Regions from separate parts of the Elstera sp. genome, predicted to be linked through region 1. Evidence: predicted binding sites of a transcription regulator. Region 1 holds the regulator's gene; the other holds the start of a gene.
The links. Region 1 encodes PhoB, which activates phosphate uptake and scavenging genes when phosphate is short. Its sites were predicted from a motif close to TNTCATAAAACTGTCA; they were not measured.

Region 1 (7,409 bases):
CAAGATATCTACGATCCGAATATCGACGTGGTGCAGTTGCGTGCCCGCGTCGGCATGGTGTTCCAAAAGCCGAACCCCTTCCCCAAGTCGATCTACGACAATGTCGCCTATGGTCCGCGTATTCACGGCCTTGTGCGCAGCCGTGAAGAAACCGACACGGTGGTGCAAAAGTCGCTAGAACGCGCTGGCCTATGGAAAGAGGTTAAGGATCGTCTGCACGAAGGCGGAACGGGCCTTTCCGGCGGTCAGCAGCAGCGCCTGTGCATTGCCCGCGCTATTGCCGTGGACCCGGAAGTCATTCTGATGGACGAGCCTTGCTCGGCGCTCGATCCCATCGCCACCGCCAAGATCGAAGAGCTGATCGACGAGTTGCGCACGAATTACACCATCGTGATCGTAACCCACTCGATGCAGCAGGCCGCCCGCGTCTCGCAGCGCACGGCGTTCTTCCACTTGGGCGATTTGGTGGAAGTGGGCGATACCGCGCAGATCTTCACCAATCCGAACGATGAACGCACTCAGGGCTATATCACCGGCCGCTTCGGCTGAGCCGAACGCCCCCTGGGTAGAAGGAAATCCCCATGTCGAATGAACATATCGTTTCGTCCTTCGACGAAGAGTTGCGCGCGCTGCACAAGTCGATCATGCAGATGGGCGGATTGGTCGAAGCCCAGATTGCCCAATCGATGCAGGCGATGGGCCGCCGCGACAGCCAGCTCGCCTCCGCCGTGGTCGCGGCCGACGCCAAGGTAGACGCGCTGCATCACGAGATCGACGAGCAGGTTGTGCGCATGCTGGCCCTGCGCCAGCCGATGGCGTCGGACCTGCGCACCGTCGTCGCCTCGCTCCGCATCGCGACCGATCTGGAACGGATTGGCGATTACGCGGCGAATATCGCCAAACGCACCTTAGCGTTGAACGTATCGCCGACGGTGAAACCGGCGTCGGGCGTGCTGCGCATGGGCAAGATCGTCCAAAGCATCGTCAATGATGTGCTCGACGCTTACGCCGAACGCAATGCCGAGCGGGCGGCAGCCATCCGCGAGCGCGATACGGAAGTCGATGAACTCTACACGTCGATCTTCCGCGAGCTTCTCACCTATATGATGGAAGACCCGCGCAACATCACCGCCTGCACCCATGTGCTCTTCATGTCGAAGAACCTGGAGCGCATCGGCGATCATGCCACCAATATTGCCGAAACGATCTACTATATCGTGCGCGGTAAGGTTCCGGACGAAGAGCGCGCCAAGGGCGATCTGTCCAGCATGACGGCGATGACCGATAAGGGCGTAACCTACGTTGCCGACAGTAAGGGAAGTTGAGGGCATGTCCCCAGTAACCCCTCTGGTGCTGGTCGTCGAAGATGAAACCGCGATTGCCACCCTGCTCCGCTATAATCTGGAGCGGGAGGGCTTTCGCGTCTGTATCGCCACCGACGGCGAAGAAGCCCTGATTATCGCCGCCGAGCAAAACCCCGATTTGGTGCTGCTCGACTGGATGCTGCCGATGCTCTCGGGTATCGAAGTGTGCCGCCGCCTGCGCCGCCTGCCGAACGCGCGCGCGACGCCGATCATCATGCTGACGGCCCGAGGGGAAGAGGGCGATAAAATTCGCGGGCTCGATAGCGGGGCCGACGATTATGTGACGAAGCCGTTTTCGGTCTCGGAACTGATCGCGCGGGTAAAGGCCGTTTTGCGCCGGACCCGCCCGTCGGTGGATGGCGAGAGCCTGACTTTCGCCGATGTGATGTTGGATCTCGCCGCCCATCGGGTGCGCCGGAACAACCGCGATATTCACTTAGGGCCAACCGAGTTTCGCCTGCTGCGCTACCTGATGGAGCATCCGGGCCGGGTTTTCAGCCGCGAGCAACTGCTCGATGCCGTGTGGGGGGCGGATGTTTATGTCGAACCCCGTACGGTCGACGTGCATATCCGGCGCTTGCGCAAAGCCCTGAATGCCGAGGGCGAAACCGATATCGTCCGCACCGTGCGCTCGGCGGGTTATGCGCTCGATGAGACGGTGGACGTTAACGGATAAGCCGAACACCGCGCCGTTCCTTACAAATTTTGGCCAGGGCTTTGCTCTGGCTTTTTTTTATGAGCAGCCCATAGGCATGCGGATGGCGCAGGGGCACCTTGAAAATATCCACTCGATCTTTACTAAAAAACAGTAAAATATATATGTAATATGAGTGTTCCGGTCGCACCGGGTGGTATTCCCCTAAGGAGGGTTAGGCAGTGTCTTTTGGTCTAATTTCGTTGAAGAATTTAGGCGTTCAACAACGCTTGATCCTAACATTTATCGCTTTGGTCGCCATCATCACGGGAGCGATCACCCTAAATTCCTACCGCGTCATCCATACAGCACTCCTCAAAGATGCGCAGATCAGCGTCGATCGTGGGCTGGGGGTGATGAAGCAGCTTATCGAGGCGCGCGGCGGCAGTTTCGCTATGGTCAATGGTCAATTGATGTTGAACAATCTTGCCGTTGGCTTCGATGTAAGTTTGGTCGATAGCGTTAGCAAAGTGACGGGCGGCGTTGCGACCATCTTCCAAAAAGATGAGCGCGTCACAACGACCGTTCTAAAACCCGACGGATCGCGCGCCATCGGAACGAAGCTCGCGCAAGGACCCGCCTACAACAGTGTATTTCGCGACAAAAAAACCTATCACGGGCCAGTCGATATTTTGGGCAAGCCCCATATTGCCGTTTACGAGCCGATTCTGGATGGGGCGGGCCAGGTGATTGGCATTTTATTCGTCGGCATGCCCGCATCGCTCGTGACTCAAGAGAGTAATGCTATTCTGCGCGATAATTTGATTGGGGTTGGTCTCGCGCTCATCGCCGGGTCCGTTATCGTCGCCTGGGTCGTGCGCTCGCAGATGCGCCGCGTGTCGCGCCTCACCGAACTTTTCGGCGTGCTCGAGAATGATCCAAAAGTTCTGCAGTTGGAGGATACCCACCGCAGCGACGAAATCGGCGCGCTGGCGCGGGCTTTGGTGGATTACTCTAACCAAATCGTAACGGCCCGCCGCCTGGCAGAGCAGGAAAAGCAGCATACCGAGCGCGAAATCGCCCGTAAGCAGATGATCGAGGGCGCGATTGCCAGCTTCGGCAATACTATCGACGGCGTGATCGCTACCGTCGTTTCGGCAGCAGCGCAATTACAGCAGAATGCCGAAACGGTGAATAGCAATGCGCTACTCACCTCGGAGCAGAGCAACGAGGTGGCCGTTGCCGCCGAGCAGGCCACCGCCAATGTGCAAACCGTGGCGTCCGCCTCGGAGGAACTGAATGCCTCGGTCCGCGAGATCAATCGCCAGGTCGCCGACGCCGCCAAATTTGCCGGCGCCGCCGTATCGGAAGCGGAGCAAACCGGCATGATCGTCCGCACGCTCTCCGAAGCAGGGCAGCGGATCGGCGAAGTGGTTAGCTTGATTTCGGATATTGCCGCCCAAACCAATCTTTTGGCGCTGAATGCCACTATCGAAGCCGCGCGGGCGGGGGAGGCCGGTAAGGGCTTCGCCGTCGTCGCCGGGGAGGTGAAAAACCTCGCGGGGCAAACCGCGCGCGCGACGGAAGATATTCAAAACCAAGTCGGGGCGATTCAGAGCGCGACCCAGCAGGCGGTTGCCGCTATCGCCTCCATTTCCAATACCATCGGCCATATCAACGAAATCAATCTCGGCGTAAAATTCGCGATGGAAGAGCAAGGGGCCGCCACTTCGGAAATCGCGCGCAACGTTTCCGAAGCCGCCAGCAGCACGCAGAATGTGACAAACATTACCATCACCGTTACGACCGCTGCGGTCGAAACTGGCAGTCTGGCGAGCGAAGTTCTGGCGGCGGTCGGAAGCCTGACCGAGCAAACCGAAACCCTAAAGCACGAGGTTCGTCACTTCCTCGGCAAGGTCCAGCACGACGCGGCGTAAAACCGCCACGGTCGCGCAAGCTTTCCCTCCCCCCCATCGTATTACTGAACGCCCGGAAGACGGTTCACCCGTCATCCGGGCGTTTTGTCGTCGATCAATGTCGGAGCAAAGAGGGCAAGCCATGCGGCTCACGCATATATGCGTGCGTAGATAGGCAAATAATTGCCATCGAAACTTTCATAACTCTCAACTACTTTTTCGTATGACGGTCCTCGAAACAATATACAGGAGCCAGATTGTGAAATTTTTCTTACAAACCATGAGCTTAACTCAGAGGCTTATTGCCATTTTTATAACCATTTCGGTGATCACATCTGCCTCTGCCATCATCAGTTCTTACTTTATTATTCGATCCGCTCTTTCCCACGATGCCGAAGCTGCGTTAGAACGCAATAGTAATCTTTTAAAAACGCTCGTCGCCCATCGCGGTAAGTTGGAAATCATCGATGGCAAACTGAGCCTCGGTGGTAAACCGCTTGCGGGCGATTTTACGGTGGTGGATGAATTTGCCCGCCTGTCGGGTGGCGTTGCGACAATCTTGCAAGGGAATGAGCGCATCAGCACTACGGTTCTCGACGCAAGCGGTAAACGCATTGTCGGTACGCGCATGGAAGCCAGTGCCGCCTATGATGCCGTGTTTAGAGACAAAAAGCCCTATGAGGGCCTCGTGCAGATCTCCGGCAAACCGTATCTGGGGCGCTTCGAGCCGATTCTGGACAGCAACCGCGCGGTTATCGGCGCTACCGTCGTCGGCAGGCCGATGGCGCAAGTCGATGCCGAAAGCGGGAAGATCATGCAAGAAAACCTGCTGGTCGTCGCCGTGCTCGTGCTGCTCGGGGCGGGGATAATCGCCTGGGTGGTTCGGGGGCAGATGCGCCACGTTAGCTATCTGGCCGGGCTGTTCAAGGTGCTGCAAACCCAGACCGAACCGCTCCAGATCGCCGATACAGACCGGAGAGATGAAATCGGCACCCTCGCCCGAGCCCTCGTCGATTATTCCGAACAGCTTCAGCGCGCCCGCAGCCTCGCCGAGGAGGAAAAACGCCATACCGAGGAGCAATTGCGCCGCAAGGCCACCGTGGAGAAAGCCATTGCCGGGTTTAGCGTGAGCGTTGATCAGGTCATCACGTCCCTGGTTTCGGCCTCTGAACAATTGCATCAAAATTCCGAAACCCTGAACCAAAATGCCGCGCTGACCTCGCACCATAGCGGCGATGTTGCTGCGGCCGCCCATCAGACGACCGGAAATGTGCAAACGGTAGCCTCGGCGACGGAAGAATTGAACGCCTCGATCCGCGAAATCGCCCGCCAGATCGGCCAGGCCGCCACCATCGCCGGAACGGCCGTAGATGAAGCCCGGCAAACCGGCGCGGTCGTTAACACCCTGTCCGAAGCCAGCCAGCGCATTGGCGAAGTGGTCAGCCTTATTACCGATATTGCGGCACAAACCAATCTTCTGGCCTTAAATGCCACCATCGAAGCCGCGCGCGCCGGGGAGGCGGGGAAAGGTTTTGCCGTGGTCGCTGCCGAAGTCAAAAGCCTGGCCGGGCAGACCGCGCGGGCGACCGACGATATCCACGCCCAAATCAGCGCCATTCAGGCCGCAACCGGCCAGGCCGTCGATGCCATCGGCACCATTGCGCAAACCATCGAGCGGATTAACGGTCTCAATCTTGGGGTCAAATCGGCGGTGGAGCAGCAAAGCGCCGCAACGTCCGAAATTGCCCGGAATGTGAGTGAAGCCGCCAGCAGTACCGAGACCATGAGCGGAACCACGCGGGAAATGAGCGATGCTGCCGCCCAAACCAGCGCAACCTCGGCCGATATTCGTGCCGCCGTCGCCAGCCTCACGGGGCAAGCTGCCGTACTTCGAACGGAAGTAATGCGCTTCTTTGCCGCCGTCCAGGCCGCCGATGCGGCTTAATCCTAAACGCTAAGGCTTACCGGCGGCGGGGGCGGCTCCGGCTGTCGGGCCAGAAAAACCGCCCCCTGAACCGCCGTTCCCAGCGGTCGCACCACGCGCGGCACAATCTCGGGCGGCAAATAATCGCCGATGGCAGGGGCGAGACTGCCCCCCAGGGCCACCGGAAGCGTCGCGCTCGGATCGGCGGTCGAAATCAGCGCGCCAATCTCCTGCCCGGCTTCGCGCATGAGCAGAACCGCAAGCTCGTCGCCCGCCTCGGCCATTTCCACAATGAGCGGGGCAATCTCGGCATAGAGCGCCGGGGTTGCCGTGCCCACCGTTGCAAAAAACCGCTCCCAGGTTCCGCCCCATAGGCTAAAGCACAGGCGGGTCAACGGCTCCCACGGGCGGCGACCGTCGATCGCGCGTTGGGTGAGGTTGACGAGCAGCAAGCCAAGCCACGCGCCGCTACCCTCGTCGCCGCTGGGAAACCCCCATCCGCCAACCTCGCACCATTCCCCCGTCTCGGCCCGCGCCGCCGCGACCGAGCCCGTGCCAACGGCGACCGATACACCGGGCGCGAACCCCAATGCGCCCACCAGTGTCGTATAAGAATCTGTGCAAATCCACGTCGGGGCCCGCAAGGGATTCAGCGCTTCGAATAAATGCCGCTGGGCAAGCAGATTAACCCCCGCAAGCCCCAGAACGACCCGCGCGTCGCGCAGGCTTTCCGGCGCGAGCCCCAAGGGCTCCAGCGCCGCCGCCACGGTTTGGACAACCGCTTCCCAGGCCTGCCCAATGCCCTGACTGAGGCCCGAGGCGGCCCCCCGCGCTTGGCTGAGCGGCGACCCATCCTCGGCTTCGATGAGCACCCGGGTTCCGCTGCCCCCGCCATCGACACCGATATAGATCATGCAGGAGTGTCCTCTCTCAAAATAAGCTGAAGCCCCGATAGGGCCGCCGCGATAGTGCCATGCCGATAATAGGCCGCTTCGAGCGCCTGCGCCTGTTGGAAAATCGCGGCGCGTACCCAAGCCTCCTGAAGATTTTCAGGCGTCATCATGCCCATGACGGTTTCGAGCCAAAGCGAGACGATAGATAGATCGGTTGGGGTTTCTGAAGCAATCCGCAGCGCAAGCGATGCCACCGCACCCAGCCCGGCGAGGGCGGCCTGTCCGTTAGTGCCCGAAAGTGCGATAACCCAGCGTTGGCCCGCCATCGCCCATAGCCGCCGCAGTGCCAGCGGCGCGCCGGGGGCGAGCAAATGGGGCTCCAAGGTTGCCAGCAACACGCGGCACCCTTCTGGGTCGGCCCCCGCCCGCGCCGCCACGAAATGCAGAATCGCGACCGCCCAATGGGCCTTAAGCGCGGCTTCACCGGGGTGACGTGCCGCGTGATCGGCGAGATCGTCCAGCAAACGCCGGGCAATAATCGGCTCGGCGCTCGCCCAGCGCTCCACCCAGGCGCAGACGCTCATCGACCAGCCCGCGTGGGCGCTGGGATCATCGGGAAGGGTTTGCGCCAGCGCATCCAGCCGCCCCAAAGCCGCCATCGGATCGCGCCCCATCTGA
Region 2 (7,409 bases), on a different contig from region 1:
CCGAAACAGCTACCGATGTTTTAATCGACATCAAAGATGCAAACGCCAAAACGCAAATCTCTATTGACCAAATTATATCTGCGACCGCCGACTTGCGCCAGCAAACCCTTCAAATCTCACAGTCAATGGACGGATTTGTTGCTAAATCCGGCTTGCGGCGGCGGCTTAGCGGGTTTAAGAGGAATCCCCAAGATTGACACGGTGGGAGGGCAGCAGCGCTAAGCCACCGCCCTAACGCCCTACACGTCCAAATTCGCCACCTTCAGCGCATTCGCCTGAATAAAGTCGCGGCGCGGCTCGACGAGGTCGCCCATCAGGGTGGAGAAGACTTCTTCCGCCTGTTCGGACTGGGCAACTTTCACTTGCAGCAAGGTGCGGGCGTTGGCGTCCAGCGTGGTTTCCCAAAGCTGGTCCGGGTTCATTTCGCCCAGGCCTTTGTAGCGCTGGATGGAAACGCCCTTGCGGCCATGCTCGAACAGAACATCGACGAGGGCCACCGGCCCCGCCACTTGCTGTTCCTTATCCTTCAGGCGCAGGCGGGCCGGAAGCTGGAAGGCGGCGCGGAAGGTGTCGGCCAGGGTCATCAGGCGGCGCATTTCCACGGAACGCAGCGTGGCCGCGTCCAGATCATAGCGCTCTTCCACGCCGCGCCACAGGCGCGACAGGCGGATACCGTCGGCGGTCAGTGTGCCGCGCCAGCCGCGTTCGGCCTCGCGGGTCATCGCGTCCATCCGCTCGGCGATGCGGGCGACGAGGGAGGCGTCAGTCTCGTTCGCGCCAATCTCGGCGTCTGGGTTCGGCAGCCCGGCGAGCAAGGCTTGTTCCACAATCGTAACGGAGCCAACGCGCCGCCCGACCTGTTGAATGAGGTTGCGCGCGGCCCGCGCCGTATCGGCCAAGCGGCGCAATTCATCCGCCGCAATCGCGGTGCCGTCGCCCAAGATCAGCGTGGCGTCCTTCAGCCCATCGGTGAGCAGATAATCTTCCAGCGCGCGATCGTCCTTCAGGTAGACGGCGCTCTGCCCGCGTTTGGCCCGGTACAGCGGCGGCTGGGCGATATAGAGGTAGCCGCGCTCGATGAGTTCCGGCATCTGGCGGTAGAAGAAGGTGAGCAGAAGCGTGCGGATATGGCTGCCGTCCACGTCTGCGTCGGTCATGATGATGATTTTATGGTAGCGCAGCTTATCGATATTAAAATCTTCAACGCCGATGCTGGTGCCGAGCGCCGCGATCAGCGTACCGATTTCCGCCGACAGCAGCATTTTGTCGAAGCGCGCGCGCTCCACATTCAAAATCTTACCGCGCAGCGGCAGAATCGCTTGATACTTGCGGTTACGGCCTTGTTTGGCGGAGCCGCCTGCCGAGTCACCCTCGACCAGGAACAGTTCGGCGGCGGCGGGGTCGCGCTCTTGGCAGTCGGCGAGCTTACCGGGCAGCGAGGCGATATCGAGCGCGCCCTTGCGGCGGGTCATTTCGCGGGCGCGGCGGGCGGCTTCGCGGGCGGAAGCCGCTTCGACGATTTTCGCCACGATGCGCTTGGCTTCGTGCGGATGCTCTTCGAACCACTGGTTCAGCTTTTCGCCGATGATGTTTTCGACGATGGGCCGCACTTCCGACGAGACCAGCTTATCTTTGGTCTGGCTGGAGAATTTCGGGTCCGGCACTTTCACCGACAGAACGCAGGTGAGCCCTTCGCGCGCGTCGTCGCCGGTCAGGGAGACCTTTTCCTTTTTGGCGATGCCGCTATCGGTCGCATAGGTGTTCACGATGCGCGTCAGGGCCGAACGGAAACCCGCCAGATGGGTGCCGCCATCGCGCTGCGGAATATTGTTCGTAAAGCACAGCATCGATTCATGGTAGGCGTCGGTCCATTCCAGGGCCGCTTCCACGGTCACGCCGTCGCGCTCGCCCTTCACCATGATCGGCGGGGCGTGCAGGGGCGATTTCGACTTATCGAGATACTGCACGAAGGCCTGCACGCCGCCCTTGAAATGCAGCAGCACTTCCTTGGGCTCGCTGTGGCGGCCATCGATCAGCTTCAAGGTGACGCCGGAGTTCAGGAACGCGAGTTCGCGCAAGCGATGCTCCAGCGTATCGAAACTGAACTCGAAGACATTCTCGAAGGTGCCTTCGGGGTTTTCGTCGGTTTTATAGGAGGGCAGGAAGGTGACTTCCGTGCCGCGCTTGCCATCGGACGGGCCAACCACCTTCAACGGCGACACCGCAACCCCGTGGCGGAATTCCATCTCATGGGCATGGCCACCGCGCCAAATGCGCAGGCGCAAGACCGAGGAGAGCGCGTTCACCACCGACACGCCGACGCCGTGCAAGCCCCCCGAAACCTTATAGGAGTTTTGGTCGAACTTCCCGCCCGCGTGAAGCTGGGTCATGATGACTTCGGCGGCGGAAATCCCTTCCTCCGAATGCACGTCGGTCGGAATGCCGCGCCCATTGTCGCGCACCGTGCAGGAGCCGTCCGAGTTGAGAATCACCTCGACCAGATCGCAATGCCCGGCCAGCGATTCATCGATGGCGTTATCGACCACTTCATAGACCATGTGATGCAGGCCGGAGCCGCTGCCCGTATCGCCAATATACATGCCGGGGCGCTTGCGCACGGCATCAAGACCGCGCAAGACCTTGATCGAATCGGCGGTGTAATCATCCGCATTCGTGGTTCCAGCCGGATTTTTGGGCAAGGGGACTGAGGTCATCGACAGGCACGCTCCACACAAATCATCGCAAACGACACCCACCTGCGGCGGGCTCAAAGCAAGCGGCGCAGTTTAGCAGGTGCAGCGCGCGAGGCTAGTGAATATCGGTCGGGGCAGGGATGGGCTGGAATCTTCTCACGCCCAAACGCTTCGCTCCAGCATGCCCGAAGTAATCGAGCAGATCGCCGTCTACAATGAACCCGAACTGTTATTTTTACGGGGTCTATAGCGAGCGTGCGGCGTTTTTTGGGTGCTTTTGGGTAATAATACTGTCACGGCTCCCCCGTATCGTCCCGGCATTCATCGTTCCTAGGGGGAGGCAAATATGTCGGTTTTGGCGATGCGCCGTTCGGCGGCAATGGCTTTGGTGCTGGCGGCGGCGCTGCCTGCAGGGGCGGCAGAGGAGGAAGCGCTCACGCTGCTCGGGCGCTATAGTTCCGGCATCTTCGGCGCGAGCGCTGCCGAAATCACCGCCTATGATCCCACCACCCGCCGCGCCTTTGTGGTGAATGCTAAGGCCGGAGCCGTGGATGTGCTCGATATCGCCGACCCCGCCAATCCGCGCCGCATTGGCGAGATCAATGCTAACGATGTCGCCCCCAATGCGACCGTCAATAGCCTTGCGGTCCGTAATGGTGTGATCGCGCTGGCCGTCGAGCCCGCCGTGAAGACCGATCCGGGCTTCGCCGCCTTCTATCAGGTGTCGGACTTCAAGCTGCTTGGCAAAGTGCAGGTCGGCGCGCTGCCCGACATGCTGACCTTCACGCCTGACGGAAAAACCGTTCTAGTCGCCAATGAGGGCGAGCCCGCCGATGATTATGCTGCCGATCCCGAGGGCTCGATCAGCATCATCGATATCAGCAATCCCGCTAGCCCGACCGCCCGCACGGCCGATTTCCGCGCCTGGAACGGCAAGGAAGCCGAACTGCGCGCCCAGGGCGCGCGCATTACCAGCCCCGGTGCCAGCGTGGCACAGGATTTCGAGCCAGAATATATCGCCGTGTCCGAGGATGGAAAAACCGCCTGGGTTGCCTTGCAGGAAAATAATGCCCTCGCCCGCGTCGATATCGCCACCGCGCGCGTCACGCTGGTCCAGGGGTTGGGCGTGAAGGATCATGGTGCACCGGGCAATGGGCTCGATACCTCCGACACCGATAAAGCCGCGACTATCAAGACCTGGGCCGGGGTTAAGGGCTTCTATATGCCCGATTCCATCGCCGCCTATACCGCCGGGGGCAAGACCTACATTGTCACCGCTAATGAAGGCGACAGCCGCCCGTGGGGCGAGGGCAATAAGGCCTATTGGAATTTCAATCGCGGCGACGATAAGGCCTGGAAGGGCGGCGACGCTAAGGGCGCACCGGGCTTTGTCGAAGAGTTCCGGGTGAAGCATCTCGTCAACCCCAAAGGCTTCGATGGCCGCGCGGGCGAAGATCTGCCGCCGCAACTGCGCGCCTTGGCAAAAGGCGCAATGCTCTCGCCGCAAGTCTTCGGCTATTGCGGTGCCACCGCCGACGGGCCGGGCGATTGCGCGAAGGACGAAGCGCTGGGCCGCCTCACGATTTCCTGGGGCCAGGGCTATCAAACCAATGCGGACGGCACGCCGAAACTTTCGGCAGATGGCAAGCTGGTGTACGACACGCTCTATGCCTACGGCGCGCGCTCCTTCTCCATCCGCGACGAAAACGGTGGGTTGGTCTGGGACTCCGGTGACGCGTTTGAAACCCGCCTCGCTGCCTTGAACCCAAAATGGTTCAACTCGACCCACGATAAGAACGCCGTCGATGATCGTTCCGACAATAAAGGCCCGGAACCGGAAGGGCTGGCGCTCGGCCAGATCGGCGATAAAACCTACGCCTTTATCGGGCTGGAGCGTATCGGTGGCGTGATGGTTTACGATATTACTGACCCGCGCGCGCCGCGCTTTGCCGGTTACACCAATAGCCGCGACTTCGACGCCGACCCGAAGAAGGACCTGGCGAAGGCTGGCGACCTAGGCCCGGAAGGCCTCACCTTTGTTGCGGCGAAGGATTCGCCTACCGGCCAGCCGCTGCTGATCGTCGGGAACGAGGTGAGCGGCACGACAGCGCTCTACCGCATCACCGTAAAATAAGCGAAGATGCGCCGAGGCCCTCGGGCTTCGGCGCGTTCTTTCAATGAATTTTCCTGCATAGGGAGTAGAAACATGGCCGGTTACTATGTTTTGAGCAAAACCAGCAGCGGCGCGTTTCGGTTTTCCCTAAAGGCAGGAAACCACGAGATTATTCTTGCCAGTGAAAATTATGAATCGAAAAGCTCTGCCGAAAATGGCATTGCCTCGGTCCAAAAAAACGCCCCCGACGATACGAAATACGAGCGCCTGACCGCTAAAAATGGCGAGTTCTATTTCAATCTGAAGGCTGGGAATGGCCAGATTATCGGCACCAGCGAGACCTACAAAAGCACGCAAGGCCGCGATAATGGGATCGAGTCGGTCCAAAAAAACGGCCCGACGACCGATATTCGCGACGAAACGGCATAAGCTGCGCCCGCTGGCATTATAAGCCCTATTTTGCCGGAGCCTCCGATGACCGTCTATTTTCTCGCGCTTTGCATCGGCGTGATCGCTGGTTTGCGGACCATGATGGCCCCCTCCGCGATCAGTTGGGCCGCAGCCCTGGGCTGGTTGCCGCTCGCCGAAACGCCGCTCGCGTTCTTGGGCTATGCCTATACGCCCTATATTTTTACGGTGCTGGCGATAGGCGAGTTGATCTCCGACCAACTGCCGCGCACCCCGAGCCGGAAAGTGCCGGTGCAGTTCGGCGGGCGGCTGGTGAGCGGCGCGCTCTGCGGGGCCGCACTCGGTTTTGCGGGGGGAAGTTGGATCGGCGGTATGGTCGCAGGCATCATCGGGGCCGTGATCGGCACTTTGGGCGGAGCTGCGGCGCGCGCCCGGCTAGCGCAGGCCTTTGGACGTGACCTGCCCGCTGCGCTGATTGAAGATGCGATTGCGGTTGCAGGCGCGCTGCTGGTGGTTCTGGCGGTGCGCAATTGAGGCGGGCGGGCTGAAAATGCTAGGATGCGGCCATGATTTCCCGCGCTGACCTAATTCTGCTGCTACGCCATCACGCGCCCGAGCTTCAACAGGCGGGCGTGCGGCACCTCAGCCTGTTCGGCTCAGTCGCCCGCAATGAGGCGACCGAGAGCAGCGACATTGATCTCGCCGCCGAATTCGCGCCCGACATTCGGCTGGATCTGTGGCAGCTTTCGGCAGTCCAATGCCAAGTTTCCGCTCTTGTCGGCCAAACGGTTGATCTCGTGCCGGAGCCGGTTAAGCGCCCAACGCTAAAGCAGGCGATTGAGCGGGACCGGGTTTTTGTCTTTTAGCTAGAGCCATCTGATTTCGTTTCCGATATTACTTTTTTTAGGTAGAGCTCAATTGCTTCCGTGTCGCTTTTGGGCAAAAAAATATTTCTGCCCACCCATTTCAAGACTTCAGAAGAGGAACTTTTTACATGAGCCTGCTCGCGGCTTGAGTCTATGGATTCAAAATAGCCTATCAGAGGGGAACTGCGAGCCCCCCACCTGTCGAACGTTGTAATGGGTTCTAAATTTTTAAAAAAAGCGAAATTCGACTCTGAAAATAATTCATAAAGAAGTTTTGGCTCTTTCTTATTTAATAAATTCTCTATTGGCAAGAAGCCACTTAATCTTTCAGATGAATCTCCATTTACAATTGAATTATATATGTCTATTTTAATATTTTTTCCAAATTCATTAAATTCTAAAAATTGTTTCCGGCAGAAACGGCGATAGTACCAAACAATATAGTCTAAACAATACAAATATTCTGCGTGAACCGTGTAACCGTACGTTAAATACCTATTATTTGCGCTTACAATTTTATTTATTATCTCAATATATCTTTTTACGGACATTTTGTCAAATATTCTCTTATCTCCAGCCATTTCAGGGAACTTTTCTAGAATAAAAACAGGGTTAAGGGTTTTAATTTTTTCAAACAATTTCCCTACGTCATGCCCATAACCTTTAGATGATAATCCGTTATAAAGCAAAATTGCTTTGAAGTACTTTTCTAAACTATGAACACTATTCCATAAAGAATTTAAGTCCATTCCATTAAGAAAAGCAACTCTAGCAATAATATAATCCTGATCAGCTGTTCGAACAAACATTTGATCAATAATATCTCTAACGTATGGACCTATAACGGTATCATGTACGCTCATGTCATGCCTCGCTACATTCATAGATGAATATGGGAAGTATAGACCGCCCCAAACGCCGCGAACAGCCCTGGCTCGGTCCCCGTCAACCATGCCTGCCCCCCGAGCGAGAACAGTTCCTCCGCCAGGGCTTGCCGCCGCCCCGGATCGAGGTGCGCGGCAACTTCGTCCAGCAGCAACAGCGGCGGAGCCCCCCGCGCCGTGCGGATCAGGCGGGCGTTGGCCAGGAGAATCGCAATCAGCAGGGCCTTTTGCTCGCCGGTCGAACAGAGGGCGGCGGGCATTTGTTTGAGGCGGTGGATCACCTGCCAGTCGCTGCGGTGCGGGCCTTCCGTGGTGGTTCCGGCGGCGGCATCGCGCGGGCGGGTTTGGCGCAGGGTGCGGCGGAAATCCTCCTCCACTTCCAGCGCGGGTTTTTCGGCCAAAGCCTGTTCCAAGGTGCCGAGCATCGCAAGATCGGCAGCGGGAA

Region 2: a site for PhoB is predicted at 2,974-2,989, ahead of ACIQ36_RS09940 (choice-of-anchor I family protein). Genes of this name have one in related genera too.

The regions. Positions count from the first base shown of each region.
Region 1 is NZ_JBILQX010000013.1:31-7,439, forward strand. It holds partial or broken gene ACIQ36_RS03435 (phosphate ABC transporter ATP-binding protein) at 1-549, shown strand, start outside; gene phoU (phosphate signaling complex protein PhoU) at 582-1,325, shown strand; gene phoB (phosphate regulon transcriptional regulator PhoB) at 1,330-2,040, shown strand; gene ACIQ36_RS03450 (methyl-accepting chemotaxis protein) at 2,241-3,935, shown strand; gene ACIQ36_RS03455 (methyl-accepting chemotaxis protein) at 4,240-5,859, shown strand; gene ACIQ36_RS03460 (BadF/BadG/BcrA/BcrD ATPase family protein) at 5,862-6,752, opposite strand; gene ACIQ36_RS03465 (hypothetical protein) at 6,749-7,409, opposite strand, start outside.
Region 2 is NZ_JBILQX010000063.1:3,108-10,516, forward strand. It holds gene ACIQ36_RS09930 (methyl-accepting chemotaxis protein) at 1-197, shown strand, start outside; gene gyrB (DNA topoisomerase (ATP-hydrolyzing) subunit B) at 240-2,714, opposite strand; gene ACIQ36_RS09940 (choice-of-anchor I family protein) at 3,040-4,827, shown strand; gene ACIQ36_RS09945 (YegP family protein) at 4,900-5,235, shown strand; gene ACIQ36_RS09950 (DUF4126 domain-containing protein) at 5,281-5,748, shown strand; gene ACIQ36_RS09955 (nucleotidyltransferase family protein) at 5,781-6,080, shown strand; gene ACIQ36_RS09960 (HEPN domain-containing protein) at 6,077-6,943, opposite strand; gene recF (DNA replication/repair protein RecF) at 6,961-7,409, opposite strand, start outside.